3 regions of the Arthrobacter sp. NPDC057388 genome follow, and region 1 is predicted to be linked to each of the others. Evidence: predicted binding sites of a transcription regulator. Region 1 holds the regulator's gene; each other region holds the start of a gene.
The links. Region 1 encodes LexA, which represses DNA repair genes until DNA is damaged. Its sites were predicted from a motif close to TCGAACANNTGTTCGA; they were not measured.

Region 1 (10,051 bases):
CCTTCCGCAGGCCTGCGGTATCCACCCGGCGGCCGCGCCAGGGCGCGCCGAGCGCGATGCCAATGGTCATCACGGCCGCCGCTGTTCCGGCAGCCGCGTAGCCTTCGCCGAGTGTCAGGACGATGTGCAGGGTCAGCAGGACGCCCGCCGCCGAATGGGGTATGCGGGCGATCATGCCGACGGCCAGGAGCCGGCGGATGGGCCGGACGGCCAGCAGCTCCCTGTACAGGCTGAAATTCACAGGTGGGTCCTCGGTTCCGCGGCCGGACAGCAGCGGAACGGGCCACGGACCCCCGGCTACTGCGCGGCGCGCCTTAGCTTGACTTCGATCGAATCAACGCGCTCAGCAAACAATACATTCCGGCTCCACTCGGCCTGGAGGCCGGCAACGAGCTCCTGGACAGCAGCCGCGTCGAGGCCGTCCTCGAGGTAGAGCACCACCCGCAGTTCCGGTCCGGCCCCGCCGCCGCCGACGGGTGCGCCTGAGGCTGTGGCGGTGGCCACTCCCCCGCCGGGAAGGACGTCGAGTCCGCGGACCGCGGGCTTGCCATCGGCTCCGGCGCGAAGCACGGCTGCCAGCTCCGGGTCCAGGTAGGCGGGCACCCACGGCCGTTGTTGCGCGAGTGCCCAGACGCCCGGCCGCCGGATCACGAAGGTCACGTCCGAGCCGGGGTCCACCACCAGCAGCTCGGCGCCTTCGGAGACGGCGGACAAGGCCGCCCTCGCGGCGTAGACCGCCACGGGCCGTGCCTCCGGGTGCCAGGCCGCCAGGGCTGCTGCCGAGGTGAACACAGGCATGGCACGCCGGCCATCCGGCGCCTTGAGCGTCACCAGTGCCATGTCCGCCTGCTTGTCGGCATGTACGCCGTGCACGCCCTCGGCTTCCTCTGCCAGCTGGGCGACCACGGGGACGAAGACGCGCGCGGTGGCGAGCGAGGCGACCACCGCGGCCTCATCGCCGTCGCCCGCAACGAGGGCGGAAACTGCGGTGAGATATCCGGCGTCGGCCGTGCCGTCGTCGTCCTCGAAGTTATGGATCCTGGCGTCGTCACCGGCCAGGCTGCGCCCGGCCCAGGGCTGGCCGGCAGAGTCGGCGGCGCCGCCGGCCCCCGCGAGGGCGGCCTCGATGTGGCCGGGCAACCGGCGGGGCTGCGCACCCCCGCCGGCAACGGGCAGGCCGTTTTCCGGCTGTACGCCGTCCGCGGGATTGGTGTGATGCTCAGCCACGGCGGTGCCTAGCGGCGTCCGGCGACGTCGAGCGCCTCGGGCAGGGTGAAGGCGCCGGCGTACAGGGCCTTGCCGACGATGGCCCCTTCGACCCCGAGCGGCACCAGGGAGCGCAGCACCTTCAGGTCGTCCAGGCTGGAGATGCCGCCGGATGCCACCACCGGCTTGCCGGTCTTCTCCACCATCTGGCGCAGCAGCTCAACGTTGGGACCCTGCAGCGTGCCGTCCTTGGTGACATCGGTAACCACGTAGCGGGCGCAGCCGGCCTCTTCGAGGCGGCCCAGTACATCCCACAGGTCCCCGCCTTCCTTGGTCCAGCCGCGTCCGGCGAGGGTGGTCCCCCGGACGTCCAGGCCGACGGCGATCCGGTCACCGAAGCGGTCGATTGCCCGGGCCGTCCATTCCGGGTTCTCGAGGGCAGCGGTGCCGAGGTTGACCCGGGCTACGCCCAGGTCCAGCGCCTTCTCCAGGGACTCGTCGTCGCGAAGGCCGCCGGAGAGCTCCACCTTGATGTCCAGCCGGCCCACCACCTCGCGCAGCAGCTCCGCGTTCGAGCCGCGTCCGAAGGCGGCGTCCAGGTCCACGAGGTGGACCCATTCGGCGCCCTGCTGCTGCCAGTTGAGTGCTGCTTCCAGCGGCGTTCCGTAGCTTGTTTCGCTGCCGGCCTCGCCCTGGACCAGGCGGACCGCCTGGCCGTTCACGACGTCGACGGCGGGCAGCAGTTCAAGTACCGGCAGCTCGTTTTGGCTGGTCATCGGGGTCCTCAGTTCTGTAGGCGCTGGTTTACGTGCCCGCCGCCCCAGGCGGCGCACACGGCGGTTTGGTTGGTTACTTGCCGGGAAGGGTCAGCAGGTAGGCGGCCAGCAGCGACATGGCCGCCAGCACGCCGAAGCCGATCTGGATCCACAGCGGCTTGCCCTGCTGCCTGAAGGACAGGGCGCCGCCTATCAGCAGGCCGCCCAGTCCCATCAGGAGGATCGACCACATTTAGGCGTCCGCCGATTGCCGGGAATGTGAACCCCGGAGCCCGTCGACCCAGTTCTTCAGCAGGCGCGCACCGGCGTCGCCGGACTTTTCCGGGTGGAACTGCGTGGCGCACAGGGGTCCGTTTTCGACGGCGGCGATGAAGGGTGCGCCGTGCTCGGACCACGTGACCAGGGGCGGGGCCATCCGGGGCTGGATGACGTCGAAATCCCAGGTCTGGACGCCATAGGAGTGCACGAAGTAGAAACGCTCGCCCTCGACGCCGTCGAACAGCTTCGAACCTTCCGGAACCTTAACCGTGTTCCACCCCATGTGCGGCACCACCTCGGCCGGGAGGAGTTCCACCTTGCCTGGCCATTCCCCCATGCCTTCGGCTTCGGTTCCGTGTTCAACACCGGCCTCGAAGAGCACCTGAAGGCCGACACAGATGCCCATGACGGGACGTCCGCCGGCAACGCGGCGGCCGATCATCCGGATGCCGTCCACGGCCTTGAGCTCGCGCATGACCGTTTCAAAGGCACCGACGCCCGGCACAACCAGTCCGTCGGCGTTCAGCACGTCTTCCGGCTTGGAGCTCAGGATGACTTCGGCGCCGGCACGTTCCAGGGCGCGCACGGCCGAGCGGACGTTGCCGGAGCCGTAGTCCAGGACGGTGACGGTGGGCTTGCCCTCCGGCGAGGCCGGTTTCAGAGTGGCGGAAGGATCGAGGATGGCGCCCTCGCGCAGTACTTTTCCGGTCACAGTGCCCCCTTGGTGGACGGGATGCCTTCGACGCGGGGATCCGGCTCGACTGCTGCCCGCAGCGCCCGCGCGAAGGCCTTGAACTGGGCTTCCACAATGTGGTGCGGGTCGCGGCCGGCGATGACGTTCATGTGCAGGCAGATGCCCGCGTGCAGCGTGATCGCCTCGAACACATGCCGGGTCAGCGACCCCGTGAAATGGCCGCCGATCAGGTGGTACTCCTGCCCGGCGGGCTCGCCGCCGTGCACCAGGTAGGGCCGGCCGGACACGTCGACGACCGCGTGCGCCAGGGCCTCATCCAGGGGCACGGTGGCCTCGCCGAAGCGGCGGATGCCCGCCTTGTTGCCCAGGGCCGTGCGCAGCACCTCCCCGAACGTGATGGCAACGTCCTCGACGGTGTGGTGCACGTCGATGTGGATATCGCCCGTGGCCTTGACGGTCATGTCAATCAGTGAGTGCTTGCACAGCGCCGTCAGCATGTGGTCGTAGAACGGGACCGACGTGCTGATGTCCGACACTCCGGTGCCGTCGAGGTTGATCTCCACCTGCACGGAGGATTCGCTGGTGGTGCGCTCCATGCGTGCAGTCCGTGCCTCGGCAGCCTTGATTCCGGTGTCGCTCATGGTGATAGATGTCCTTTGACGAAGGATGGGGGCGGACCAGACCTGGTCCGTATTCAAGTTTAGGCCTGAAGCGCAGCTTGCCGGGCCAGGATGCTTTCCAGGCCCTGCAGGAACGCTGTGGTTTCGCTCTCAGTGCCTGCGGTGACCCGCAGGTGTCCGGCGATGCCGACGTCCCGGACGAGCACCCCGGCATCCAGCAGCTCCTGCCAGACCTGATGGGGGTTTTCCAGCCCGCCAAAGAAGACGTAGTTGGAGTCCGAGGCCGCGGGCTTCAGGCCCATCCGTGTCAGCTCCGCGACGATGCGGTCGCGCTGGCGCTTGATGTCCTGGACATCCGCCATGAGCGCTTCCCGGTGCTGCAGTGCTGCGAGGGCGGTTGCCTGCGTAACGGCCGACAGGTGGTAGGGCAGTCGCACCAGCCGGAGGGCGTCAGTCACCTCCGGCGCGGCGGCCATGTAGCCGAGGCGGGCGCCGGCAAGGGCGAATGCCTTGCTCATGGTCCGGGAGACGATCAGCCGCTCCCGGCCGGGCAGCAGCGTGAGGGCGCTGGGCGTGCCATCGTGCGCAAACTCATGGTAGGCCTCGTCCACCACCACGATCGCCTGGCTCTCCTCGCCTGCCTCGTACACGGCTTCCACCACATCCAGGCCCAGGCCAGTGCCGGTGGGGTTGTTCGGCGAGCACAGGAAGACGATGTTGGGCCGGAGCTCCCGCACCTGCTGCGCGGCGGACTCGGCGCTCAGCCCGTAGTCCTCGGCGCGCCTGCCGGCGATGTAGGCGGTGTCCGTACCGCTGGCAAGGAGCGGGTACATGGAGTACGTCGGGGGGAAACTCAGGAGCGAACGGCCGGGGCCGCCGAAGGCCTGGAGGATTTGCTGGAGTACCTCGTTGGAGCCGTTGGCTGCCCAGAGGTTCTCCGGGGCGAGCCCGTGGCCCAGGTATTCCGCCAGTGCTTCCCGGAGCTCGGTGAACTCGCGGTCCGGGTACCGGTTAAGCCCGGCGGCGGCCTCACTGACCGCCGCCGTGATGGCCGCCCGCACATCGGCGGGCACGCCATGCGTGTTCTCATTAACGTTGAGCAGGATCGGGACGTCCAGCTGCGGGGCGCCGTAAGGGCTCAGCCCCTTCAGGTTGGTCCGCAGGGGCAGTCGGTTCAGTCGCTCAAGCTGATCAGTCACCAGGACAGTTTAAGGAACCCGGAGGGCCCGCCGGAAACTGTGACGGCTCCGGCACCCGGGAACCGCACGCAGCGCCACGTTTTTTGGGGGCATGGCGCTGCCGGCCTGCCTTGGCTGCACTTACTTGTTGGGCACAAAAAGCTGCTGCCCCGGCATGACCTTCCCGGCCTGAAGATCATTGAGCTGGACGATGTCCGCAATCACATCGCGGGGATCGCGCTCCGGGTCCACTTTTCCGGCGATGGCCCAGAGTGATTCGCCGGGCTGCACCGTGACGGTAACAGTGGGCGTCACGGCGAGTCCGCCGGCATTGTCCGCCGCTTTGGCCGGCGAGTTCAGCAGCCCCGCCAGTGACAGGATGAGGGCGGCCAGCAGAATGAGCGGCAGGCCGATCAGCACAATCCGGCCGCGGCGGGTCAGGCGGAGGCGCGGCGGTTTGCCCGGGCGGGCCGCGGCAGCGCGGCCGGCAGCTGCGAACTGGACTGCTGTTGGAGCTGTTGAAGCTGACATGGCGTGAGTCCTCCTGGACCAAGTTGGTACTGCCTCGCGTTCGAACAAACAGTTCGAACACCGGGCCGGCAAGCCGCCCTCACTAGAACACATGTTCGAACTTTGCTTTTCCTAGTTTTAGCACCTATCAACGAATTAAGTCGAGACTCGCTAGAACAAATGTTTGAAAAAGCTGTATGGCTGGCCTACGTTGGAAATCACAGAACAACCACATCTGCAGTTGATCAGCAGGGTCTGACATTTTTCAGGCCGGAAGTTCCCGGCACCTGCAGCTACGCGGCCGGGAGGAACGGAAAGGCGTTGGCGAACATGGCAGCACAGGCCTCTGACGGCAAGGCTCCCCAGCGCAGCCCGCGGTCACAGCGGACCCCCAAGGGACTCACCGTCCGGCAGAAGAAGATCCTGGAAACCATCCAGCGTTCCGTGAACGAGAACGGCTATCCGCCGTCGATGCGGGAAATCGGCGACACCGTCGGCCTTGCCAGCCTGTCCAGCGTGACCCATCAGCTATCGCAGCTGGAAAAGCTGGGCTACCTGAGGCGTGATCCGAAGCGGCCGCGCGCCATGGAGGTTCTGATGCCGCTCACCCTGGATGCGGGTGCTGCGGCAAAGTCCGGCGGCCCGGACAGGGCGCCGGCCCTGAAGCCGGCAGGGGCAACCGTGTCCGAGCTGCCCAGCGCGATGGACACCGCCATGGTGCCGCTGGTCGGCCGGATTGCCGCCGGCGGTCCCATCCTCGCCGACCAGATGGTGGAGGACCTGATGCCGCTGCCCCGCCAGCTGGTGGGACACGGCGAGCTCTTCATGCTCAAGGTCGCCGGTGACTCCATGGTGGACGCCGCCATCTGCGACGGGGACTGGGTGGTGGTCCGCCGCCAAAGCGACGCCGTCAACGGTGACATCGTCGCGGCACTGCTCGACGACGAAGCCACGGTCAAGACGTTCCGGCAGCGGGACGGCCACACCTGGCTGCTCCCGCAGAACACGCAGTATGAGCCCATCCTCGGCGACCACGCCGTCGTCATGGGCAAGGTGGTCTCCGTACTCCGCTCGCTCTAACGCAACACAGGGGCTCCCCGCCCCGGAAAAAGTCTTCAGGGAACCGAGCAGGCCCCGGGCAGCACTAAGCAGCCCGGGGCTTCCTTACGCCTGTGCGCCGGCGAGCCGTTCCAGCGCCGCCACCGCGGTCTTCCGGTCGGTGGTCGGCCAGAACGGCGGCAGCGCAGCACGCAGGAACCCTCCATAGCGCTCCGTGGAAAGCCTGGAGTCCAGGACAGCCACCACGCCCTTGTCGTTCGTGGACCGGATGAGCCGTCCTGCGCCCTGGGCAAGCCTGATGGCCGCATGCGTGGCAGATACGGACATGAAACCGTTGCCGCCGGCCTGCGCGACCGCCCGTGACCGTGCGGTCATCAGCGGATCGTCCGGCCGCGGGAAGGGAATCCTGTCGATCACCACGAGGCGGCATGAGCCGCCCGGCACGTCCACGCCCTGCCACAGGGACATGGTGCCGAACAGGCAGGTGTCAGGCTCGTCCGCGAACTGCTTGACCAGGGCGGTCATGGTGGATTCGCCCTGGCACAGGATGCTGACGTCCAGCCGCATGCGCAGGGTGTCCGCCGCTTCCTCGGCGGCCCGCCGCGAGGAGAAGAGACAGAGCGCTCCCCCGCCGGAGGCACGGATCAGTGACTCGAGCTCGTCCATCGCCTCCGGGGACGTGCCGCGGCCGGGTTTGGGCAGGTGGCCCGCCACGTACAGGATCCCCTGCCGGGGATAGTCGAAGGGCGAACCCACGTCGACGCCGGTCCAGCTCGGCGCGCCGTCGCCCACCAGGCCCAGGCCCCCCGCGGCGGGTTCGAAAGCAGAGCCGATGGCGAGCGTGGCCGATGTCAGCACCACGGTATGCCCGGCAAAGAGGCCTTCCCGGAGCCGGCCTGCCACACTCAGCGGCGCGATGTTGATCAGCGCGGGGGCGGTCTCGTCGGGCGCCGAGTATCCCTGTTGGGGATCAAAGGTGCTGTTCCGGGAGAACCAGACCACCTCGCGGTTTTCCCTGGCGGCGATGAGCCGCTCGCACAGCTCCAAGATCACCAGCAGGCGGGACCGCGCAAGCTGCCGCCCGCCGTCGGCCGTTGTATTGCTGTCCCCCTTGGAGTCGGACAGGGCCGCCCGGCAGGCCTCTCGAAGCTGGTCCACACAGTCCAGCTGTTCGTCGGTCAGGCCGTTCGGCAGCAGGCCGCCGGGAACACCGGCGAGAGCCGCCTCGAGGTTGGCGGCCGCGGCGTTGAGCGCGTCCACGGTAATGCCGGTGTGCTTGCGGGCGCCGGAGGCTGCGGCATGGACCATGGCCACGGACAGCTGGCCGGAAACCGCGCCGGTCACCCGGTCCTGGAGTTCGTGGGCCTCGTCCACCACCACGACGTCGTATTCCGGCAGCACGGCCAGCCCTTCGAAGGCGCTGACGGCCAGCATGGCGTGGTTGGTCACCACGATGTCGGCTTCCGCGGCATTGTGGCGGGCGAGTTCGCTGAAGCACTCTTCGGCCAGCGGGCACTTCTGCGAGCCGAGGCATTCCATGGAGGTGACGGACACCTGCCGCCACGCGCGGTCCGTCACGCCCGGAAGAAGCTCATCCCGGTCACCGGTGGTGGTCTGCTCCGCCCATTCGCGGAGCCGGACCACCTCCTTGCCCAGCTGCGAGGAGGGGCCGCCCATCGCCGCGGCAAAGTGCGGCACGCTGGTATCCTCACCCAGCGAGAAGAGCTGGCCTTCCGAGGGTTCCTCGGTGGGAAAGCCGCCCTCCAGCTTGTGCCGGCAGACGTAGTTGGCGCGGCCCTTGACCAGCGCCACCTTGACCGGCCGCTCGAGTGCCGGCTTCAGGCTTTCCAGCAGCCGGGGAAGGTCCCGGCCCACGATCTGGGTCTGCAGGGCGAGGGTGGCGGTGGAAACCAGCGCCGGCTTGTCGCTCTCCAGCGAGTGGGCGATCAAGGGGATCAGGTACGCCAGTGACTTGCCGGTTCCCGTCCCGGCCTGCACCAGCAGGTGGTCGCCGGTTTCTATTGCGCGCGCCACGTGCCTGGCCATCTCGTGCTGGCCGCTGCGGCTTTGGCCGCCCATGCCGGCCACGGCACGGTCGAGCAGCTCCAAAACATGCTGCTCGCCGGCCGTGGCACCGTCCGTCACGGCAGAGCCGTCCAGGGCCCCGGCTGCCGCCTCGTCAGTCATTGGTGCTGAAGGATTCCAGTTCAGCCGCGAGGCCTTCCCGGACCATGACCACGGCGCGGGTTCCGCCCTCTTCGTGGTCAAGGCTCAGGATCTCTGCGTCGGAGTCATGGAGCTTACTGATGAGGTCACCGCGATGGTACGGGACGAGGAGCTGCATCTTGACGTTCGGCCTCGGGATGGACTCGCTGATCGCCTTGAGCAGCTCGGCGATGCCCTCCCCCGTCCGCGCCGATACAACCACGTGCCGCGGTTCGCGCTGCTTGAGCCGCTCCACCACAAAGGGGTCGGCGGCGTCGGCCTTGTTCAGGACGATGATTTCGGGCACCTTGCGGGCGTCCACCTCTGCGAACACCGAGCGCACCGCGGCGATCTGGCCTTCCGGATCCGGGTGGGACACGTCCACGACATGCAGGATCAGATCGGCATCCGCGACTTCCTCCAGGGTGGAGCGGAAGGCCTCCACCAGCTGGGTGGGCAGCGAACGGACGAAACCTACGGTGTCGGCCAGCGTGTAGCCCATGCCGTCTGCCGTCTCGGCCTTGCGGACCGTCGGGTCCAGGGTGGCGAACAGGGCGTTCTCCACCAGGACACCGGCGTCGGTGAGGCGGTTCAGCAGCGAGGACTTGCCGGCGTTGGTGTATCCGGCGATGGCCACGGACGGGACCTCATTACGACGGCGGTTGGCCCGTTTGGTCTCCCGCGCCGGCTTCATCGCGGCGATCTCGCGCCGCAGCTTGGCCATCCGGGTGCGGATCCGGCGGCGGTCCAGTTCGATCTTGGTTTCACCCGGACCGCGCGAGCCCATGCCGGCGCCTGCGCCGCCCACCTGGCCACCGGCCTGGCGGGACATGGATTCACCCCAGCCACGGAGGCGCGGGAGGAGGTATTCGAGCTGTGCCAGCTCCACCTGGGCCTTGCCTTCGCGGCTCTTGGCGTGCTGGGCGAAGATGTCGAGGATGAGCGCCGTGCGGTCGATGACCTTCACCTTGACGATGTCTTCCAGGCCGCGCCGCTGGGACGGAGCGAGTTCGGCGTCCACCACGACGGTGTCGGCGCCGGTGGACATCACGACATCCTTGAGCTCCAAGGCCTTGCCCGCCCCGAGGAAGGTGCCGGGGTCCGGCTTGGCGCGCCGCTGGACGAGCCCGTCGAGGACCTCGGATCCCGCTGTTTCCGCAAGCGCGGCAAGTTCGCGCAGTGAGTTTTCCGCGTCGGCCAGCGTGCCCTCGGTCCAAAGCCCCGCAAGGACAACGCGCTCCAGGCGCAGCTGCCGGTATTCGACTTCGGTGACGTCTTCAAGTTCCGTTGACAGCCCTGCCGTGCGCCGCAGAGCCCGGCGTTCCTCGAGATCCTGCTGGTCGCCGTCGAACGCGCTGTGCTCTTCGGAGAGCTGCGAGATGGCCTGCGCCTTGCCCAGGACACCCTTGCTGTCGGAGCGGCCGCCGTCGGCTGCCGCTGCGTTCCTGGCCGGGACGTCCTTGGCGAGGATCCGGTCGATGACAGCCTGGATCTCCTCGGGACTCATGTCCTGGGCGGCTGGCTCGGATCCGGAATTTTGCTGAT
Region 2 (10,051 bases), on a different contig from region 1:
CACGGCGGAGTGGGCCTGCCGGCGTCCACACCCCGGACGGTGCGTGCCACGAAGCGGTCGCAGCCGGGCTTGCCGTAGATGGGTGCGTCGTCGTTGATCTTGACGCCGTAGCCGCCGGAGAGGGCGGCCGGAGCGTTGACCTTGGATGCGGGATCCGTGAACACTGTGCCGGTGGCGTGGGCGTATTCGCGGGCCACACCGCGGATGGAGAAGGCGTAGCCCCGGTCAGGGGTCACGTTGATTTCGGCGGCCTGGTCGTACAGCCCCAGGAGTTCCATGGCGTCGGTCCCGACCTCGGGGTCCAGCCCGATCCGGGAAAGCACCAGGATGCCGTCATGGTCTTCGCCGATGCCCAGTTCGCGGACCGAGGCGATCATGCCGGCGGACATGTGGCCGTACGTCTTCCGTGCGGAAATGTGGAAGTCGCCGGGCAGGACGGCGCCCGGCAGGGTGACAACCACCTTGTCGCCCTCGACGAAGTTGTGCGCACCGCAGACGATGCCCTGCACGCCGGAAGGGTCGATGCCCTTGCCGGTAAGAGTTTGCTCCTGCCCCTCGGGGACAACGCGGACCTGGCACCAGTTGATGGTCTTGCCGTTGGACTGCGGCTCCTTGACCAGGCTCAGGACCTGGCCCACCACGACGGGTCCGCGCAGGGCGTCCGTGGGGCGGTGGACCGCTTCCTCTTCGAAGCCGACCTTGACCAGGTCAGCCATCACGTCTTCGGCCGTGGCTCCGGCCGGTACCTGCGCGAACTCACGCAGCCAGGAAAGTGGGATACGCACTGTTAGATCTCCATCCCGAAGTGCTCGCTGAAACGTACATCGCCCTCGATCATGTCGCGCATGTCGCCGACCTCGTTGCGGAACATGAGCGTGCGCTCGATGCCCATGCCAAAGGCGAAGCCTGAATAAACGTCCGGGTCGATGCCGGCGGCACGCAGGACGTTGGGGTTGACCATGCCGCAGCCGCCCCATTCGATCCAGCGCGGGCCGCCCTTGGCGCCGGGGTGGAAGATGTCCAGCTCGGCGGACGGCTCGGTGAACGGGAAGTAGTTGGGGCGCAGCCGGATCTGGGCCTCGTCGCCGAACATCTGGCGGGCAAAGTGCTCCAGGGTTCCGCGGAGGTCGGCCATGCTGAGCTTCTTGTCGATGGCCAGGCCCTCGAACTGGTGGAAGACCGGCGTGTGGGTGGCATCGAGTTCATCGGTGCGGAACACCTTGCCGGGGCACAGCACATAGATGGGCAGCTCCCGCTCGAGCATGGAGCGGACCTGCACCGGCGAGGTGTGCGTGCGCATCAGCAGGTGGGCTTCGGGCGGCTCCACGAAGAAGGTGTCTTGCATTTCGCGGGCCGGGTGGTCCGGCTTGAAGTTCAGGGCATCGAAGTTGAACCATTCCGATTCCACTTCGGGCCCTTCGGCGATTTCCCAGCCCATGCCCACGAAGATGTCCGCCACGCGGTCCTGGAGCGTGGACAGCGGGTGCCGGGCACCGGCCCGACGGCGGCGCGGGGCCGCCGTGACGTCGACGGTCTCCTCGACCAGGATGCGGGCATCGTTCTCCGCTTCCAGTTCGGCGGTGCGGTCCGCGAGCGCCTTGTTAACACGCCCGCGCGATGAACCCATCAGCTTGCCGGCAGCGGCCTTCTGGTCCTTGGGCAGGCGTCCGATCTCGCGGTTCGCCAGGCTGAGCGGCGATTTCTCCCCGGTGTGGGCCAGGCGCACTGCCTTGAGTTCATCGAGCGTGGAGGCGCCGGCGATGGCGGCGACGGCCTGGTCCACGGCGGCGTTGATGGCGGTTTCATCCAGAGGGTTCGGGACGTCGGCGCCCGGCAAAGTTTCAGTCATCTACTGTTCTTAGCTACGAGTCGGGTGGTGCCAGCGGCCGGTGCAGCCGCGCCGGTTTCCCCGGCAGCGCGTCCATCGCTGGCACGTCATGTGCAATGAAGTCATCCAAGGACGTCATCGAAAAGACGCCATCCCAAGACAGGGCAGGCTCGCCGGCGGGTGGCCGGCAGGCACTGTTCCCAGTCTAATTGACGGCGCCGGGCTAATTGACAGCGGCCAATTACGTGACGGCATCCCGGTTTCCTTTTCCATACCTGTATCGCGGGAACGGCCGCGGCTAGCATGGGCCCATGATGCAAGGCCGCACCGCACCGCTGACCCAGGGGCAGCGCCTCAGGCAGCTCGCCAACGTCCTGAACGCCTCCACACCGCTGGGGCTGGCACTTGCCCGGCTGGCCGGCACCCGGATTTTCCACGGTCCGCGCGGCCTCATAGTTGCCACCGGTTACCGCTGGCGGCTGCCGCTGGCGGGCGCCTTCACGGTAGGCAACGTGGTCATTTTCCGTTCGGATGCCGACGCCGCCCTGACCGGCCGCGTGCTCCTGGGCCATGAAGAACGCCACAGCACCCAGTACGCATGGTGCCAGGGACTGCCCTTCCTCCTGTTCTACTTCGCGGCCGCAGCATGGTCGGCACTGCGGTACGGCGATCCGGCGTCGGGAAATCCCTTCGAACGGCATGCCGGGCTGGAGGCCGGCGGCTATGTGGACCGGAGGCACGCAATGGTCCCAGGGCGCGGAATGGTCCGGACGCGCATGCACCACGGGCGCACGGGGATCCGGGGGCGCACGGGGATCCCGTGGCAAAGGGTAATCCGCAGCCAACGGAACAGGAGGCGCGGGCGTGGCTGAAGCCGCGGACCAGGCAGCGGTCCGGAGTGTCACCGTCACGGGGTCCGGGACCGTTGAGGCCGCCCCGGACCTGCTGACGCTCTCCATCGGCGTGGAGTGCCGGCGCGACACCGCAGGTGATGCCTATGCCGCTGCCGGAGAGGCGGCCGCGGCAGTAACGGGCACCTTGCGAAGCCAGGGTGTTGGGAGCCGGGACATCAGGACGTCGGGACTCAACGTCCGCGCCGACGCCGTTTGGCAGGAGGGCCGGGGACAGCAAATCACCGGCTATGTGGCATCCAGCACGCTCAATGTGCAGCTCCGGGAGCTGGCTGCCGCGTCGGAGACCATCGCGGCGGCCGTGGAGGCGGGCAGCAACGACGTCCGCCTGGACGGCGTGCAACTCGGCTTCGCAGACACCGCGGCCGTCCTGGCGCTGGCCCGGGAAGCAGCCTGGTCAGACGCCCGGACCGCGGCAGCACAGTTCGCCGGGCTGGCCGGCGCCGAACTGGGTGCAGTGGTCTCCGTGCACCAGCATCCCCTGCCGCCGGCACCCGTCCCGCTGGGGGGAATGCAGCGGGTCTTCGCCGCAGACTCCGTCGCCGTGGAGGCCGGGGACCTGAGCGTCAGCGCCAGCGTGACTGTTGAATGGGAGCTGCGCTCCGGCGCCAGCTGACCCTGCTGCCCACGGGCATCGGCTGGTGGCTGCCGCCCCAGGAAGGGGAAACGCCGACGACGGGCCTTGACTTAAGTTCGAACATACCTTCGAATTAAGGGCATGAGATGGGACGCGCAGGCACTCAAGCCGGCACAGCCGGAAATGCCCGGGACTGCACCGCTGCTGCCCCTGGCCGGACTGGTGCGCTCCGTGTCCACACCGGAGTTCGCCGGCGTCACCTTTCATGAGGTCACCGCCAAATCGGTGCTCAACAGGGTGCCCGCCGGCTCCCGGATGCCGTTCGAGTGGACGGTGAACCCCTACCGGGGATGCAGCCATGCGTGCGTTTATTGCTTCGCGCGCAAGACGCACACTTACCTGGACTTCGATGCCGGCCTGGATTTTGACAGCCAGGTGGTGGTGAAGATCAACGCGGCGGAGGTGCTGCGCAAGGAGCTGGGCAAGCCCTCCTGGCAGCGGCAGCATGTGGCACTGGGCACCAACACTGACCCGTACCAGCGTGCCGAGGGCCGGTACCGGCTGATGCCGGGCATCATCGGCGCGCTCGCCGATTCCGGTACCCCGCTGTCCATCCTGACCAAGGGAACCTTGCTGGCGCGCGACATTCCGCTCCTCAAGCATGCCGCGGCCCAGGTCCCGGTGGGCATCGGGATCTCGCTTGCCATGACCGACGAACAACTCTCCGAAGCCATCGAACCCGGCACCCCCGGCCCGCGGGCCCGGCTCAAGCTGATATCCAGGCTTCGGGAAGCCGGACTGCCCTGCGGTGTGATGGCCATGCCCATCCTGCCGTGGCTCTCGGACAGCGACGAAGCCCTCGACTCCCTGTTCGCCTCGCTGGCGGCCGCCGGGGCCACAGGCGTCACCGCCGGGGCACTGTATCTCAAGCCCGGCACGCGGGAATGGTTCATGCAATGGATCGCGGCCCGGCATCCGGAACTCGTGGGCCGTTACCGCCGGCTGTATGGCACGGGGTCGTACGCGTCCAAGGAATACCGCACTTGGCTGGCCGGCAGGGTCCGGTTCTTCAAGGCACGGCACGGCCTCGCCGGTTCACACGGGTTCAGCCACCGCGAACTCGACGTCCACGCTGACAGCCCCCGGCCCGACGATCCCCGGGGTGAGGAGGCCGCCTACCCGGTGGGAAGCCTCCCCCAGCACCGCGTGCCGCAGGAGGCGGGCCAGCACAGGGCAGGCGAGCACCGGGCAGGCCAGCACGGCGGAACGCGGACGTCACAGCCCACGCTGTTCTGAAGCTGTCGGTTCCCCCTCCAAGAAGCACCCGGTAAACAGCGGAGGGCAGGACGGTGACCGTCCTGCCCTCCGCGGGATGGTATCCCGGCAGCGACTGGCTGCGGCGGCATCCCGGCCGGCCAACCTTAGCTGGCCGGAATCACCAGGCCCTTGAACTCCGCCTGGATGAAGTCCTTCATCTCCTGCGACGTCAGGATCTTGTAGAGCTTCTGGACGCGGGCGTCGTCCTTCTTGTCGGCGTTGACGGCCAGGACGTTGTAGTACGCGCTGTCCTTGCCCTCGACCAGGATCTGCTTGTCGGTGCTCAGACCTGCCGGAAGGGCGAACGCCAGGGTGACAATGGCAGCGTCCTTGTCGTTGAGTGCCTGCGGGAGGCTGGCGTTCTCGATCTCGGTGAACTTCAGGTTCTTGGGGTTCGCGGTCACGTCCTTAAGCGTGATCGGGTTCTCCTTCACCTCGATGAGTCCCTTGGATGCGAGCAGCTTGAGGGCCCGGGCCTCGTTGGTGGGGTCATTGGGAATGGCCACGGAAGCGCCCTCGGGCAGGGCGTCCAGGCTCTTGACCTCATTCGAGTACAGCGCCATCGGAGGCAGGTAGACCTTGCCCACGCTGACCAGGTTCTTGCCCGACGCCTTGTTATAGGTCTCCATGAACGTGGTGTTCTGGAAGAGGTTGGCGTCGATGTCGCCGTCGCTTACCGCAGGGTTCGGCGTGTTGTAGTCGCTGAACTCCTTGTATTCGACGGTGAGGCCTTCCTTGGGCGCGAGCTCCCGCTGGACATGCTTGAGCATGTCACCGGCGGGCACCGCGAGGGCGCCGACTTTGATGGTCTCCGCGGCGCTGGAGGAGCTTGGGCTGCCACACGCGGACAGGGCGAGGACAGCCACGGCTCCCGCCGCTGCCGCCTTCAGGATGCTGGAACGGATCATGCTTGACTCTTTCGAAGATGGAGCGGATGGGGATGAAAATCGCGCGGGACGGGACCCGCGGTCAGCGGTGGGACAGCCTGCGGGCGGCGAAGTTGCCCAGCGACTGGAACACCTGGACCAGGAGGATCAGGAGGATGACGACGGCGAACATGTACTCGGGGCTGTAGCGCTGGTAGCCATAGCGGAAGGCCACATCGCCCAGCCCGCCGCCGCCTACCGCGCCCACCATGGCCGAGTATCCGATCAGGCCCACGACTGTGGTGGACAGCCCGAGCGCCAGCGCGGGGACGGCTTCGGCCACGAGGACCTTGGTCAGGATGGTCCAGCGGGTGGCCCCGAGGGACTGGGCAGCCTCAACCAGGCCCTGCGGCACTTCACGGATGCCGATTTCAACGAGCCTGGCGAAGAACGGAATGCCGGCGATCGCCAGCGGCACAATCGCCGCCGTGGGACCGATGAAGGAACCCACAAGCAGGCGGGTGAAGGGAATGAGGAGGATCATCAGGATGATGAAGGGGATGGACCGTCCGATGTTCACAACAACGTCGAGCACCCGGTTCACGGCGACGCCCAGGGCGCGGCTGCCGAAGGGCCTGGCCAGCAGGCCGTCAGCCTCCGTGGTGACCAGCAGCACGCCGGCCGCCAGCCCGAAGAGGACCGTGAGCAGCAGGCTCACGCCGACAGTGTAAAAGGTCTCGCCGGCACCCTTGAGGATGGTGTCCAGCAGGTCCGTCCAAAAGTAGGGATCATTGCGGTCGATCACTTGATTACCTCCACGTAGAGTCCTTGCGAACGCAGATCGGCGACAGCGCCGGACACGGTCTTTTCATCTCCCGGGAGTTCCAGCCGGGTCCGTCCGGTCTGGCGGCCGTGGATGGTCTCGACGGCGGCACCGAGGATCCCGACGTCGATGCCATGTTCGCGTGCCAGCTGGGCTATGACGGGCCGGTCCGTGGTGACTCCGGTGAAGGTGACCTCAACCACCGTATTGGACGTGAGCGGGATATCGCCCAGGGGGAAGAGCGCCTGGCCAAGCAGGGACTTCTCCGTGGTCAGCAGGGTCTCGACTGATCCCTGTTCCAGGATCCTGCCATGACTCATCACCGCGGCGGAATCGCAGATGCGCTTGACCACGTCCATCTCGTGAGTGATCAATAGGACGGTGAGGCCCAGGTCCTTGCTCAGCTGCCGGATCAGGTCCAGGATCTGGCGGGTGGTGTCCGGGTCCAGGGCGGAGGTGGCTTCGTCGCTAAGCAGCACCGACGGGTTGGATGCCAGCGCACGGGCGATGCCCACACGCTGCTTCTGGCCGCCCGAGAGTTGGGCCGGGTAGGCGTCAGCTTTGCCGTGGAGGCCCACGAGTTCAAGGATTTCCAGGGCCCGCGTTCGCCGCTCTGCCCGGCCGACACCGGTGATCTCAAGTGAAAGTTCCACGTTGGCCCGGACGGTGCGCCCGCTGAGCAGGTTGAAGTGCTGGAAGATCATGCCGATGTCATGGCGGGCGTGCCTGAGCTCCTTGCCCGCAAGCTTTGTCATGTCCCGGCCGCCGACGTGGACGGTTCCGGAATCCGGCTGCTCCAGGGCGTTGATGGTGCGGATCAGGGTACTCTTGCCCGCCCCGCTCTGGCCCACGACACCGAAGATTTCACCCTGCTTCACGGACAGTGTCACGTCATCGAGGGCACGGACCTGTGCGGTCCCGGAGCCGTAGCTCTTGGTGACGCGGCTCACGGATATCATGCGGTTCCTTCAGGGGGCTGGGCGGATCTCCCGGAAGGGTCCAAGGAGTGAGACACACCAGAGGTGTCCGGCATGTAATTCTGCCCAGCAGTCCTTAAGGCAACAAATTCGAACAAACAGCTTGAAGAACCCGGTGATGGGTGGTGTTAATTTCCGCGGAGGGAGCCCGCGCTGCTCGCGGTGGCGACGCTGGCCAGCAGCGCCCGGACAATCGGCAGGTCTGCCGGGATCCATGGCAGCCTGAGAGCTTCGTCACCATCGAGGATGCTGACCCACCGCAGTTCATCATGGTCTTCGAGCGGCCGCGGGTCGCCGTCGGCGACTTCTGCGAACCACACCCGCATCACAGCGCGGTCATTCAGGGGCCAGCCTGCCGGACCCGGCGCGTCCAGTTCCGCCCCAAGAACGACGTCGATGCCGAGTTCCTCACGGAGCTCCCGGTGCAGTGCCCCCTCGGGAGATTCCCCCGCTTCCACTTTGCCGCCAGGGAATTCCCACATGCCGGCGAACTGCGGAGGCGCAGTCCGGCGTGCCGCCAGGAGCCGGGTGGGAGCGGACAGCGAGTCGAGCACGGCCCCGCCAACGACGTTGATCAGTTCAGTCACCGGTCCAGTCTATGAGGGATGCAGGCCACCGCAGGGCGGGAATGGATCTGCGGGCAACGGGCTTGTTAAAATCGTACTTATCAGTGGCAACGAGGCCGAGACTCAGTAATCCCTTTCGAAAAGCAGGCACATGACTTCCACTGTCCAAGCTCCCCGCACGCCCAAAACCGCCACCCGCGTTGGCCCGGCCATACTGGCCCTGGCGATGGGCGGCTTCGGGATCGGTGTCACCGAATTCGCCATGATGGGCCTGCTCAAGGAGGTCGAAGTGGGGCTGCGGATCAGCACCCCCGAGGCCGGCCACCTCATCTCGGCCTACGCCCTGGGCGTCGTCGTCGGAGCTCCCGTGCTGGCCGCCGTCGGCGCGAAGCTGCCGCGGAAGTTCCTCGCCCTGGGACTGATGCTCTTCTTTAGCGTTGCCAACCTGTCCTCGTTTATCGCTCCGGACTACGCAGGCATGCTGGTCTCGCGGTTCGCGGCGGGACTGCCCCATGGCGCGTTCTTTGGCGTGGCGGCGGTGATTGCCGCTTCCCTGGTGGCGCCGACCAGGCGTGGCTGGGCCATTTCCATGGTGATGGCCGGTCTCACCGTCGCCAACGTGGTGGGGGTTCCCTTCGCGACGTGGCTTGGCCAGACGTTTGGCTGGCGGCTGCTCTTCGTCCTGGTGGGAGTGCTCGGCCTTGCGACCCTGGCGCTCATCTGGAAATTCGTCCCGTTCCAGCCGACCCATGCCGGGGCGAGCATTCGCAGGGAACTGGGTGCCTTACGCCGGGCACAGGTGTGGCTGGCAATCCTCATCGGCATCGTCGGGTTCGGCGGCTTCTTCGCCACCTACACCTACATCTCGCACACCATGACCTCCGTGGCCGGCATGCCCACTTCCCTGCTGCCCTTCGTGGTGGCCCTGTATGGCCTGGGAATGGTGGCCGGAAACATTGTCGGCGGCCGAATAGCGGACAAGTCCGTGATGGGCACCATCTACCGGGTCCTGCCGGGAATCGCAGTTGCGCTGGTGGTTTACGCCGTGGCCGTGCACTGGCCGTGGGCAGCTTTCGTCATGGTGTTCGTCGTTGGCGGCGCCGGGTCCATGCTCGTCCCGGCCCTGCAGACCCGGCTGCTGGATGCATCTCCGGACGCGCCATCGCTGGCGTCGTCCCTCAACCATGCGGCACTTAACGTGGCCAACGCCCTGGGCGCTTTCCTTGGCGGCGTCGTGATTGCCTTGGGCTGGGGTTACGTGGCGCCTGCCCTGGTGGGTGCCGTACTGGCCATTCTTGGGCTGATGGTAGCGCTGCTCAGCGGCCTGCTGGAACGCAAAAAGCCGCTGGCCCCGCAGGAGCACAGCGTCGGCTGAGCCCCTTACAACAGAAGCTGGGGCCACAGCAGGAAGCTGGTTCCAGCAGAAGCTAGGCGCCCGGATCGCCCGCAAGGGCGGGCCCGCTGGTTAGCTGGGCACGGCGGATGTCGGGCTCCAGGTAGATGACCCGCGCAATGGGGACTTCCGCACGGATCCGGGCCTCGGCGTCGTCGATGGCTTTGGCAATATCCAGACCCGAATCACCCGCCCCCACGCTGATCTTGGCAGCCACCAGCAGTTCCTCAGGACCCAGGTGCAGGGTCTTGAGGTGGATGATGGCGGTTCCGTCGGATTCGATGGCGCGGCGGATGCGGCCAACATCGTCCTTGGTTGCCGACTCCCCCAGCAGCAGCGACTTGGTTTCCATGGCCAGGATGACGGCGATGGACACCAGCAGCAGGCCGATCATGGCGGTCCCGATCCCGTCCCAGATGCCGTCCCCGGTGAGCAGCGTCAGCCCCACACCGAGCAGAGCGAAGAACAGCCCGAGCAGCGCACCAAAGTCCTCGAGCAGAATCACCGGCAGCTCAGGCTGCTTGGCGGTGCGTACAAAGCTGACCCAGCCCTGCCGGCCGCGGACGTGGTTGGCCTCGGTGATGGCCGTCCGGAATGAGAATCCTTCGGCGATGATGGCACCGACCAGCACTGCCAGCGGCACCCACCAGAAGTCACCTTCGATCCCGTGCGGGTGCTGGATCTTTTCCCATGCCTCATACAGGGCGAACAGGCCGCCGACGCTGAACAGCACGATGGAGACAATGAACGCATAGATGTAGCGTTCGCGACCGTACCCGAAGGGGTGTTCAGG
Region 3 (10,051 bases), on a different contig from region 1:
GCTTCGCCGTCCACGGCCACCCAGATGGCTGTGGCGCCCGACTCTTCCGCGTCGCGGAGCACCCGGTCCTGCTCAGGCGTGATGCCGACGCCGTTCTCCCGCAGCCAGCCGCTGCGGCCGGCCACCACGAGCCGGTCATCAACGGTCCCCGACACTCCGCCGCCGGGGGCGGAACGGAAGCCGACGACGGCGGGAAGGGTGCCGCCGTCGTGCGCTGCACTGTGGCTTTGGCTGCCGCTGCCGGTGATTGACGGCAGGCCGATGGCCGGCACCTCGGACCTGGCGGCCGCTGCGATGGCCGCCGCGATCGGATGCTCGGACGCTGCCTCGACCGCTCCGGCGAACCGCAGGACATCCGGTCCGCTGAACGGCGCAAAGGCCGCGACGGCGTCGACGGACAGTTGCCCGCTGGTGACGGTCCCCGTCTTGTCCAGCAGGATGGTGTCCACGGTGCGGGTGTCTTCAAGGACCTGCGGGCCCTTGATGAGGATGCCCAGCTGGGCGCCGCGCCCGGTCCCGGTCAGAAGGCCGACGGGCGTTGCCAGCCCCAGGGCGCAGGGGCAGGCGATAACCAGCACGGCCACGGCCGCGGTGAAAGCGGAGCGGAGCTCCGGCCCGGTGATGTCCGCTCCGGCAGCAAGCAGCCATCCGGCGAACGTGAGGACGGCGATGACCAGGACCACCGGCACGAAAACTGCGCTGATGCGGTCGGCCAACCGGGCAATCGGCGCCTTTCCGGTCTGCGCCTGGGTCACGAGCCTGCCCATCTGGGCGAGGGTGGTTTCCGCCCCGACGCGGGTGGCCCGGACCAGCAGCCGGCCGGACGTGTTGATGGTGGCGCCGGTGACAGGGGTGCCCGGACCAACGTCCACCGGAATTGATTCGCCGGTGACCAGCGATGCATCCACGGCCGAGATGCCGTCAGCCACAACACCGTCCGTGGCAATTTTCTCACCGGGGCGGACGATGATGAGGTCCCCGACAGCCAGCTGGCTGGCCGGGATTTTCACCTCGGCGCCGTTTTCCAGAATTGAGGCATCCTTCGCCCCCAGGTCCAGAAGGGCCCGGAGCGCGTCCCCGGCCTTCGACTTGGCGTTCGCTTCCAGGAACCGGCCCAGCAGAAGGAAAGCGGTGACCACGCTGGCCACCTCGAAGTACAGGCCGCCGGAACCCGCCCCGCCCATCTGTTCCATGCCGGGGTGCTCGGTCAGGCGGGGTTCGGCGAGGAGCTGCCAGGCGGAAAACAGGTAGGCGGCGATGACGCCGAGCGACACCAGGGTGTCCATGGTGGAGGCGAAGTGGCGCGCGTTGACGGCGGCCGCCCGGTGGAACGGCCACGCCGCCCAGCTCACGACCGGCAGCGCCAGGGCGCCCACAACCCAGCCCCAGTTCGGGAACTGGAAGGCAGGGAACATCGAGATCAGGAACACCGGCACGGCCAGGACCGCCGCCACCAGCAGCCGCGGCTTGAGTTCGGACGCTTTGCCGCCATGGCTCATGTGGTCTTCGTGCTCCGCCGCCGCGTGTTCGGCGGGCCTGGTGGCCTCAAGGGTCGCGGCGGGCGCTGTCTCGTGGTCTTCGTAAACAGGCTTCCTGATCCTGGCCTTGTAGCCGGCGGAGGCTACCTGGTCCGTGATCTGCTGGTCCGTGATGCCCTCGGGAACTGTCACCTGGGCCCTCTCCAGAGGGAGATTAACCGTGGCCTGGACGCCGTCGAGTTTGGCCAGTTTCTTTTCCACCCGGTTTACGCACGAGGCGCAGGTCATGCCCTCGACGTCGAGTTCGATCACCCGGCTGGCGGTGCCTGCGGGAGGGTGTTCGGTGCCCATGGCCGGTCCTTGTCTGGTCGTGCTGGTGGTATGGATCGTGTTCAGTGCTGGGGGGCTACGCCTCGTTGGCCACCACCAGGTAGCCGGCCTCAGCCACCGCTTCGCCGATTTCCGCGGGTGAAAGCTTCTCGGTGGAGGTAATGGTGACGGTGGAGATGCCGCCCGCATTGAGGTCGATGTCGATTTCCTCGACGCCGGACAGTGCCTCAAGTTCTTCACTGACCGCTGATACGCAGTGCCCGCAGGTCATGCCGGAGACGTGGACTTTGGTGGAGATGGTGCTCATAGCTGGCTCCTCATTGGTGCGCCGGCCGGGTTGGCCAGCCGGGTAGGTGGTGGTGTGCCGTTAGCGGAGCAGGCGCCCGATGGCACCCGCCGCTTCCTTGACCTTAACGTCGATGGCTTCAGCCCGCAGGTCCGGATCCGGTTCGGCGGCCGCCCCGACGACGCAGTGGCCGATGTGTTCTTCCACGAGGCCCAGGCTGACCGCGTGCAGGGCCTTGGTTACGGCCGCGACCTGGGTCAGGATGTCGATGCAGTACTTGTCCTCCTCGACCATCCGGGCAATTCCCCGGACCTGGCCCTCGATCCGCCGGAGCCTGCGCAGGTACGCGTCCTTGTCCCCCGTGTAGCCGTGCTGCGCGGATCCAGCAATCGCTTCTTCATTGGACGCCGCCGGCGTCCCTCCATCAGAAGTCTCCATGTCCCCAAGATATACCCCTAGGGGGTATGCGTCAAGGTGACCGGACATAGCCATGCCCCGGCAAAGGGAATGTGCAGGAGTGGAAGCAACGGGCGCTCTGGGCGTGCGGCGGACGCGGGTGCCCTCAGGGCCGGTTTCGGGCAACAAAAAAGCTCCGGAGCGCGTTATTGGGGGATACGCACTCCGGAGCGGTCTTTTGGGCGGCCTCACGATCGGCTGCCTGACTCAGCTTACTTGCCGGTAGCCACGTTGGCCACCGGCTCGAATAACTACTTTCGCTTTACTTTCACATGCCGGTTTAGCCAGTGGCAGAGCAGGGCAGACTGCCAGCTATTCCGCCGTGTCCTGGTGCGCGGCCATCCGGAACGGGACTACCAGCACGGGCCGGCTCTGGTGGTGGGTCAGCCAGGCAGCCACCGAACCGTTCAGGAATTCCGTCAGGCGGTGTCCGAAGCCGCGTTCGGGCGTGCCCACGATGATCATCGGAGCATTGACCTCGGACGCGAGCCTGCCGAGGGCCCGGGCAGGGTCACCGGCCAGGGTGCGCAAAGTCCATGCCGTTCCGCCGTTCTGGACGGCCGACGTGATGGCCGACTTCAGCTCCGCAGTTACGGAACGGATATCGTCGTCGTCCCTGTCAGGGTGCAGCGAGAGGCGGTGTGCGGAGCGCGCCGGATCCCACTCCACGAGATAGCTTGCCTCGTCCACGTACGCACACAGCAGCGGGGCGGACAGCTTTTGGGCGAGGTTGACGGCGGTCCTAAGGACCTCAGGATGCTGCCCGGGAACCATGCCCACGATAAGGGGAGGCGGGCCGCTGAAATGCTCTGCATCCATAGTCAATTGTCTGCCCGCGACGTCGGGAAACACCAGAGCCAGCCACACCTTCGCCCAGCTCAGGGACCGTTTGCAACCGGTGGTGCGGATGCGGTGACGGCGGTGGAGAGGGCGGTGAAGAGGCCTGCGCTTTCCCTTGAAACCCGGGCGCGGCGAGCCTAGCGTGGAGACGTAGAAAGGCGGCGTCCAATGCAGATTCACATGTGGTGGCTTGATCTGGACCTGAAAAGCAAGGAATGGCTTCGCGAGAACCTGCGGGCCGGTGATGTTCCGCAGTTTGTGATGGAGGGGATTGCCCAGGCGGGAGGTCCGCACCCGGACACCCCCCAGGCGGTACTGACCGAGGCGGAGTGGGACTTCATCGAGACGCAGTCCGAGTTCGTGGACTGAGAACCAGGGTGCGCTGGTTCAGGCCGCGCGCACCACTGGCAGCTCATCCCAGTGCGTCGTGTAGCGCGGGGAGCGCATTCCCCGCTTCATGCTCCAGTCGAGGCCGCTCTTCAAACCTGCGAACCCGAGCCCGATGCTGCCTCTGCCGTACTTCCGGCTGATTTCCTCCACCAGCGGTCCGATGCCGCGGTCCTCATGCGGATTGGTGAAAGGATCCAGGGCCGGCTGGTTGCCGGAAGGCCGCAGGTCGGTGACCATGATGCCGGCCCGCGCGTATTTGACGCCGTCCTGGATCACGGGAAGCAGCGCGTGCGCGGCCCTGGTGAGCAGTACCGGGTCAGAGGTGGGCATGGGCAGCGGAATGCATACGGATGGAAACGACCTGTCCTTCGGGTTGTAATGGGATGTGCCGGCGAACGCAGTAAGGACCTTGGCCTGGAGCCGGTGGCGGGCCAGGCGGGCACTGGCCTGCTGGGCGTAAACGCTCAGCACCTGGCGGAACTGGGCCGGCGACGTCAGGGGAGTGGAGAACGAGCGTGAAAAGATCAGCTGGTCTCGGCCGAGGCGTTCCTCCTCGAGTGGCATGCAGGGTGTCCCGCGGAGCTCGAGTACGGTGCGCATCAGCACCACCGAAAAACGGTCGCGCACCATCACGGGGTCGGCCCGGCTGAGCTCCAGGATGGAGAATATCCCCAGGGCGTTCAGCCGCTTTTCCAGCCGGCCGGCAACACCCCAGACCTCCGAAACCGGCAGCCGGGCCATGAGCAGTGCGCGCGCCTCCGGATCCATCGACTCCCAGCGGCACACCCCGCCCAGGGCCGGGTTGTTCTTTGCCCAGCGGTTGGCCAGCTTGGCGAGCGTCTTGGTGCCGGCAATGCCAACGCACACAGGCACGCCGACGTTGCGCTGGACGGTGGTCCTGATGGTCCGGCCCAGTGCCAGCACCTGTCCGGGGGTGCCCTTGATGCCCAGGAAAGCCTCGTCGATGCTGTACACCTCGAGCCAGGCCGAATAGCGTCCCAGCAGTTCCATGACCCGGGCGCTGATGTCGCCGTACAGTTCGTAGTTGCTGGAGCGGGCAACCAGACCCCATTCCTTGGCCCGGGGCGCGATCTTGAACCATGGTTCGCCGGTGCTGATCCCCAGGGCTTTGGCCTCCGGGCTGCGGGTCACGGCGCAGCCGTCGTTGTTGGAGAGCACCACCAGGGGTCTGCCCTCGAGGGAGGGGTCGAAGGCCCGCTCGGCGCTGGCGTAGAAGCAGTTCACGTCCACCAGCGCTATCTGCTGCCGCCCCTCAGACATGGTGCAGGCACCTTGTGGCCACGCCCCAAATGGTGAGGTCAGCCAGGGCGGGGACCCGTATGTCCGGATACCGGGGGTTGGCCGCCTGGAGGATTACGCCGGACGCGGTGACCCTAAGGCGCTTGATGGTGAGCTCCCCATCCAGCACTGCGACGACCACCGAGCCGTCCCGCGGCTCGAGCGCCCGGTTGACGATGAGCTCGTCACCGTCGCTGATGCCGGCCTGTTCCATCGAGTCGCCGGCCACCCGGACGATGTAGGTGCTGGTGATGTCCTTGATGAGGTGCTCGTTCAGGTCTATGCGCCCGTCAAAGTAATCCTGGGCGGGGGACGGGAATCCCGCGGCCACCGCCACGGGGGAGACCAGCACCAGCCGGAGGGAGAGTCCCGCCTCTATCACGCGGGGACCGATTATCACGCCCACGACACACCTTTTTTCGAATATATGTTCGATGATCCAGTGTAGACCCTGGGACTGACAGATTGCAGGTCCCGCCTGGCGGCGGTTGTATTCATCACACGTTCGCCGTGCCGTCCGCGGTGCACTGGCTCTGCGTCGCATACTGGACTCATGGGGAAGCAAGGCGCAGGAGGATCAGTGGTGGAAACCTTGAAAAGGGTGGTGCGCAACGAGTACTTTCCGGCAGCGGCCGTGCTGTCGCTGGTGGTGCTCTTCTGGGTCGCGGGGCTGTTCGGCGGACTGTCGCTGCTGAGCCGGAGCCAGCCCCCGATCGCCACGCTGACCTGGCTGCTCTTCGTCTACGGCGCCGCCGTCCTGACTCCCCTTGCCGGCGTCCTGGCGGCCGCCGACCTGCTCCGCCGGTGGTTGCGGAACCGCCGGACGGCCAAGTCCGGCACCTCCAGATCCGGCAGCGCCAAAGACGGAGCGGGCATCGGGTCCTAGTACTGCCGGCAGCGGACCGGCCCATCCCGGAGCAGCCAAAACCATTGCACCCCCTCCAGCGGAGTGGTTGCATGGGGTGCATGACTGCCCCTGAGAGTTTCGTCTTAGCAATCGGGACCAAAAAAGGCCTGTGGCTGGCCACCAGCCAGGACCGCAAGCAGTGGTCCCTGTCCGGTCCGCATTTCCTGATGAGCGAGGTACCGAGCATCGGCATCGATACCCGGAACGGGCGCACCCGCATCATGGTGGGGGTGCGGTCCGAGCATTGGGGCCCCACCGTTGTTCATTCCGATGACCTCGGCGCCAGCTGGACCGAGCCCGAACAGGGTGCCATCAAGTTCCCCGAGGGCACCGACGCCGCGGTGGAACGGATCTGGCAGATCTACCCTGACGCCGACTCCCGTCCCGGAGTGGTCTGGGCCGGTGCCGAGCCTATTTCGGTGTGGAAATCGACCGACGGCGGCGAGCACTTCGAGCTGAACCGCGGCCTGTGGGACCATCCGCACCGCAGCGAGTGGGGTGCCGGCTACGGCGGCGCTGCCGCCCACTCGATCGTGGTCAACCCCTCCGGCGACAACGTGCATGTGGCCATGAGCACCGGAGGCGTGTACCGGTCGCTCGACGGCGGGACGTCCTGGGAGCCGCGGAACAAAGGCATCTCCGCCTACTTCATGCCCGATCCCAACCCGGAATTCGGCCAGTGCGTGCATAAGATCGCGGCTGATGCCGCCGTCGAAGGCCGCCTTTACGCGCAGAACCACCACGGCGTGTACCGCACTGACGACAACGCCGAGAACTGGGAATCGATCGCTGAAGGCCTTCCGGCTGATTTCGGGTTCGTCATGCTGACGCACCCCCGGCGGGCCGGCACTGCCTGGGTTGTTCCGCTGAAGGCCGACGGCGAACGCATCCCCCCGGACGGAAAGCTCGCCGTGCACAGAACGGACGACGCCGGCGCGACGTGGAAGCGCCTGGACTCCGGACTGCCGCAATCAGAGTTCAATGCCGTGCTCCGTGATGCGGCAAGCGTGGATTCCGCTGAACCCGCCGGGGTGTACTTCGGCACGCGCGGCGGCGCGGTCTACGCCAGCGCGGATGAAGGTGAGACCTTTGCGGAGGTGGCGTCCCACCTGCCGGATGTGCTGTGCGTCCGCGCTGCCGTCGTGGCGGGTGCCCCGGTAAAGGCAGGGGCTGTGGCGTGACGATGTTCCGCGTGAGGATGTGCTGTGGCTGAGATCAGCGTGGTCCTTCCCAGTGTCCTCCAGCCGCTCGCCGGCGGGCAGTCCATACTGACTACACCCGCCGACGGGACGGTGACGGTGGGACGGTTGCTGGATTCCGTGACCGGGGGATACCCGGTGCTCGCCAGGCGGCTGCGGGACGAAACGGGCGCGCTCCGCCGCCACGTGAATATTTACGTGAACGGTGAGGAGGTCCGGCGTCTTAGCGGCCTGGAAACGGAAGTTTCGGCCGGCCAGGAGGTGCTGATTATTCAGTCCGTGGCTGGCGGCTAAGTGGCTCAGGCGACGCGCCAAACGCTGCACTCGTCGGTATTGATGGCCTTGCGCATGCCCGTATGGTGATCCATGATCCACACGACGCCGATGCCCGGGGCGGTCTCCTGGACGCTGCCGCGGCGGATGATGACGTCGTCATAGCTTGGGCCCACCGACAGGCGGGCCTCGATCTCGTCGCCGCGGTGCAGCTGGTCCAGGGCGCGGACCCGGGTGATATGGGGTTTGGCTTCCTTCAACATGGCGTGGCCTCCTGAGCTGGAGCTGGTGCCTGCAATTGCCGGCACATCCAGTGTGGCGCGGCAATGTTGCACACGTATTTCCTGCCCGTTAGCGCCCGGTTAGTTTCCGGCGCCGGAGCGGTTTCCCCGCACCATCATGGGCCCGAGGCGGGCACCGGCGTCCGTTGCGGGTGCCTAGGAGGGGGCCTGCATCCTGTGCCGCATCTCGCCGACGCCGCGCATGTAGGTGACGAGTTCATCGCCGGGGGCCAGGAAGCGCCGGGGCACGCGGCCGACTCCCACTCCGGGAGGCGTGCCGGTGAAGATGACGTCTCCGGGGAACAGCTGGGTGACCCTGGAGAGCCGGGCAATGATCTCGGGAACCGGGAAGACCATGTCCGAGGTGTTGCCTTTCTGGACCTGTTCGCCGTTGATGGCGCAGCCCAGTTCGATGCTGTCCGGGTCCTCGAACTCGTCCGGCGTGACCAGCAGCGGGCCGGCCGGGCCGAAACCGGGGAAGGACTTGGCAAGGCTGTACTGCGGCGCGGGTCCGGCTGACTGCATGGTCCGTTCGGACAGGTCCTGCCCGATGGTGATTCCCGCGACGTGGCTCCACGCCTCGTCCGCAGGGATGTTCGCTCCGCCGCGGCCGATGACCGCTACGAGCTCGACCTCCCAGTCGACGGTCCCCGCCGGAAGCGTGACGGTCCCGTACGGGCCGGCGAGGGAGCTGGAGAACTTTGTGAAAACGGTGAGGTCCTCGGGGACCGCAAGCGAGGCTTCGGCAGCGTGGGCCGCATAGTTGAGCCCGACCGCAAACACCTGCCGGGGACGCGGCGCCGGGTTGCCGAAGTCCTCGAGCGGGACGCCGGCCAGGGGCCTTCCGGATGTTGTTTCGAGCGTGGGGGCAAGCTCAAGCAGCTCATCCCAGCGTTCATAACAGGCCTGGATCGAAGGACTGAAACGGCCACCTGTCTCCTGCGGGATGTCGACGACTTCGTTCTTCGGCGTGACGAGTGTCAGCCGGTTGGCGATGTTGGCCAGGCGCACCGTGTGTCCTTTGGATAAATTGCTCGGTTTGGTCAGTGGGTCCGGATCGTCCCTCAGGGACACGAAGCGGGCACACCGGTTTGGTTCCTGGCCCGGGGGTCCGGGTCTGGCTACGGGCTTACATCGAACTCGATCGTGCCCCAGCCCTCGAACGTGCCCGACCAGCGGCCGGCTTCCCTCATGGGAACGGCCTGCAGGCAGCTGCCGGGCAGGATGACCTGTCCCGGTTCGAATTCGACGCCGTAATCCGCCAGGCGGTTGACGAGCCAGGCCAGGGCAGCGATTGGGTTGCCGAGGATGTTGCCGGTGGTGCCGGAGATGACTTCCCGGTCGTTGAAGCGCAGGACGCCGCGGGTATCCCGGAGGTTCAGGTCGGTGAGGTGCCGCGGCGTGCCGCCCAGGATGATCGCACCGGTGGAGCCGTTGTCTGCCAGGGTGTCCGGAAGTCCGATCGCCCAGTTCCTGACCCGGGAGTCGATGATTTCGATGGCAGGCAAGGCGTAGTCAATGGCATTGATGACGTCGGCGATGGTGGTGTTCCGTCCACCGAGGTGCCCCTTCAGGACGAAAGCGGGCTCGAGTTCCACAAAGGGCTCGATGAACGAGTCCAGCTTCAGGGTGGTGCCCTCGTAGGCGAAGCTGCTGGCCAGCAGGTGACCGTAGTCCGGCTGGTCCAGGCCGAAGGCGTCCTGCATGACCTTGGCGATGTTGCCTAGCTTGTAGCCCACCAGGCGGTCGCCGTTTTCGACGGCGTGGCTGACGTTGATCTTCTGCACCTCGAATGCGGCATCGGCGTCGAGGAACGGCCAGGTTTCGGTGGGGGCTGCGATGGGCTGGCCCTGCAGCCGGGCGGCCCGGAGGGTGCCCGCGATTTCTTCAAGCGCGATGGTGGTCATGATGGTCCTTTGTGTGCCGGTGGTGGTTCTCCGGCCCCGGACGGTATCTGTTGCGGGAGCCTGTCCGGGGCCGGAAGTTTGGGGGTTGTTGCTGGGCGTGCTGTTAGTTGGCCTGTTCGGGCTTGCCGTCGATGAGGCGGTTGACCTGCCAGGGGTTGGCGTCCTGGAGGGGTGCAGGACGGAGCTGGTCGGGGAAGTTCTGGTAGGCAACCGGGCGCAGGAAGCGGTCGATCGCCAGCGATCCCACCGAGGTGGTCTTGGCGTCCGAGGTGGCGGGGTAGGGGCCGCCGTGGACCACGGCGTGGCCGACCTCGACGCCGGTGGGCCAGCCGTTGACGATGATCCGGCCGACCTTGCGTTCCAGGGTCGGGATGAGCGGTGCGGCGGCGGCGTAGTCGTCCTCGG

Region 2: a site for LexA is predicted at 3,433-3,448, ahead of ACFUTU_RS17340 (Rv2578c family radical SAM protein). Genes of this name have one in related genera too.
Region 3: a site for LexA is predicted at 5,499-5,514, ahead of ACFUTU_RS02660 (LexA family protein). Genes of this name have one in related genera too.

Annotation. Positions count from the first base shown of each region.
Region 1 covers NZ_JBHVBL010000014.1:1,266-11,316, forward strand. The annotation lists gene ACFUTU_RS08925 (MFS transporter) at 1-241, opposite strand, end outside; gene ACFUTU_RS08930 (SseB family protein) at 298-1,176, opposite strand; gene priA (bifunctional 1-(5-phosphoribosyl)-5-((5-phosphoribosylamino)methylideneamino)imidazole-4-carboxamide isomerase/phosphoribosylanthranilate isomerase PriA) at 1,236-1,982, opposite strand; gene ACFUTU_RS08940 (hypothetical protein) at 2,056-2,214, opposite strand; gene hisH (imidazole glycerol phosphate synthase subunit HisH) at 2,215-2,952, opposite strand; gene hisB (imidazoleglycerol-phosphate dehydratase HisB) at 2,949-3,575, opposite strand; gene ACFUTU_RS08955 (histidinol-phosphate transaminase) at 3,635-4,753, opposite strand; gene ACFUTU_RS08960 (LysM peptidoglycan-binding domain-containing protein) at 4,874-5,263, opposite strand; gene lexA (transcriptional repressor LexA) at 5,573-6,322, shown strand; gene ACFUTU_RS08970 (ATP-dependent DNA helicase) at 6,407-8,488, opposite strand; gene hflX (GTPase HflX) at 8,481-10,051, opposite strand, start outside.
Region 2 covers NZ_JBHVBL010000043.1:4,591-14,641, reverse strand. The annotation lists gene pheT (phenylalanine--tRNA ligase subunit beta) at 1-785, opposite strand, end outside; gene pheS (phenylalanine--tRNA ligase subunit alpha) at 788-1,849, opposite strand; gene ACFUTU_RS17350 (hypothetical protein) at 2,140-2,700, shown strand; gene ACFUTU_RS17345 (SIMPL domain-containing protein) at 2,693-3,355, shown strand; gene ACFUTU_RS17340 (Rv2578c family radical SAM protein) at 3,458-4,612, shown strand; gene ACFUTU_RS17335 (MetQ/NlpA family ABC transporter substrate-binding protein) at 4,738-5,541, opposite strand; gene ACFUTU_RS17330 (methionine ABC transporter permease) at 5,603-6,304, opposite strand; gene ACFUTU_RS17325 (methionine ABC transporter ATP-binding protein) at 6,301-7,281, opposite strand; gene ACFUTU_RS17320 ((deoxy)nucleoside triphosphate pyrophosphohydrolase) at 7,428-7,886, opposite strand; gene ACFUTU_RS17315 (MFS transporter) at 8,017-9,240, shown strand; gene ACFUTU_RS17310 (cation diffusion facilitator family transporter) at 9,293-10,051, opposite strand, start outside.
Region 3 covers NZ_JBHVBL010000003.1:156,521-166,571, forward strand. The annotation lists gene ACFUTU_RS02630 (heavy metal translocating P-type ATPase) at 1-1,829, opposite strand, end outside; gene ACFUTU_RS02635 (heavy-metal-associated domain-containing protein) at 1,885-2,115, opposite strand; gene ACFUTU_RS02640 (metal-sensitive transcriptional regulator) at 2,176-2,532, opposite strand; gene ACFUTU_RS02645 (universal stress protein) at 2,863-3,369, opposite strand; gene ACFUTU_RS02650 (hypothetical protein) at 3,559-3,759, shown strand; gene ACFUTU_RS02655 (Y-family DNA polymerase) at 3,778-5,061, opposite strand; gene ACFUTU_RS02660 (LexA family protein) at 5,054-5,485, opposite strand; gene ACFUTU_RS02665 (hypothetical protein) at 5,663-5,965, shown strand; gene ACFUTU_RS02670 (WD40/YVTN/BNR-like repeat-containing protein) at 6,037-7,167, shown strand; gene ACFUTU_RS02675 (MoaD/ThiS family protein) at 7,192-7,479, shown strand; gene ACFUTU_RS02680 (hypothetical protein) at 7,485-7,721, opposite strand; gene ACFUTU_RS02685 (fumarylacetoacetate hydrolase family protein) at 7,896-8,750, opposite strand; gene ACFUTU_RS02690 (2-keto-4-pentenoate hydratase) at 8,861-9,646, opposite strand; gene ACFUTU_RS02695 (aldehyde dehydrogenase (NADP(+))) at 9,750-10,051, opposite strand, start outside.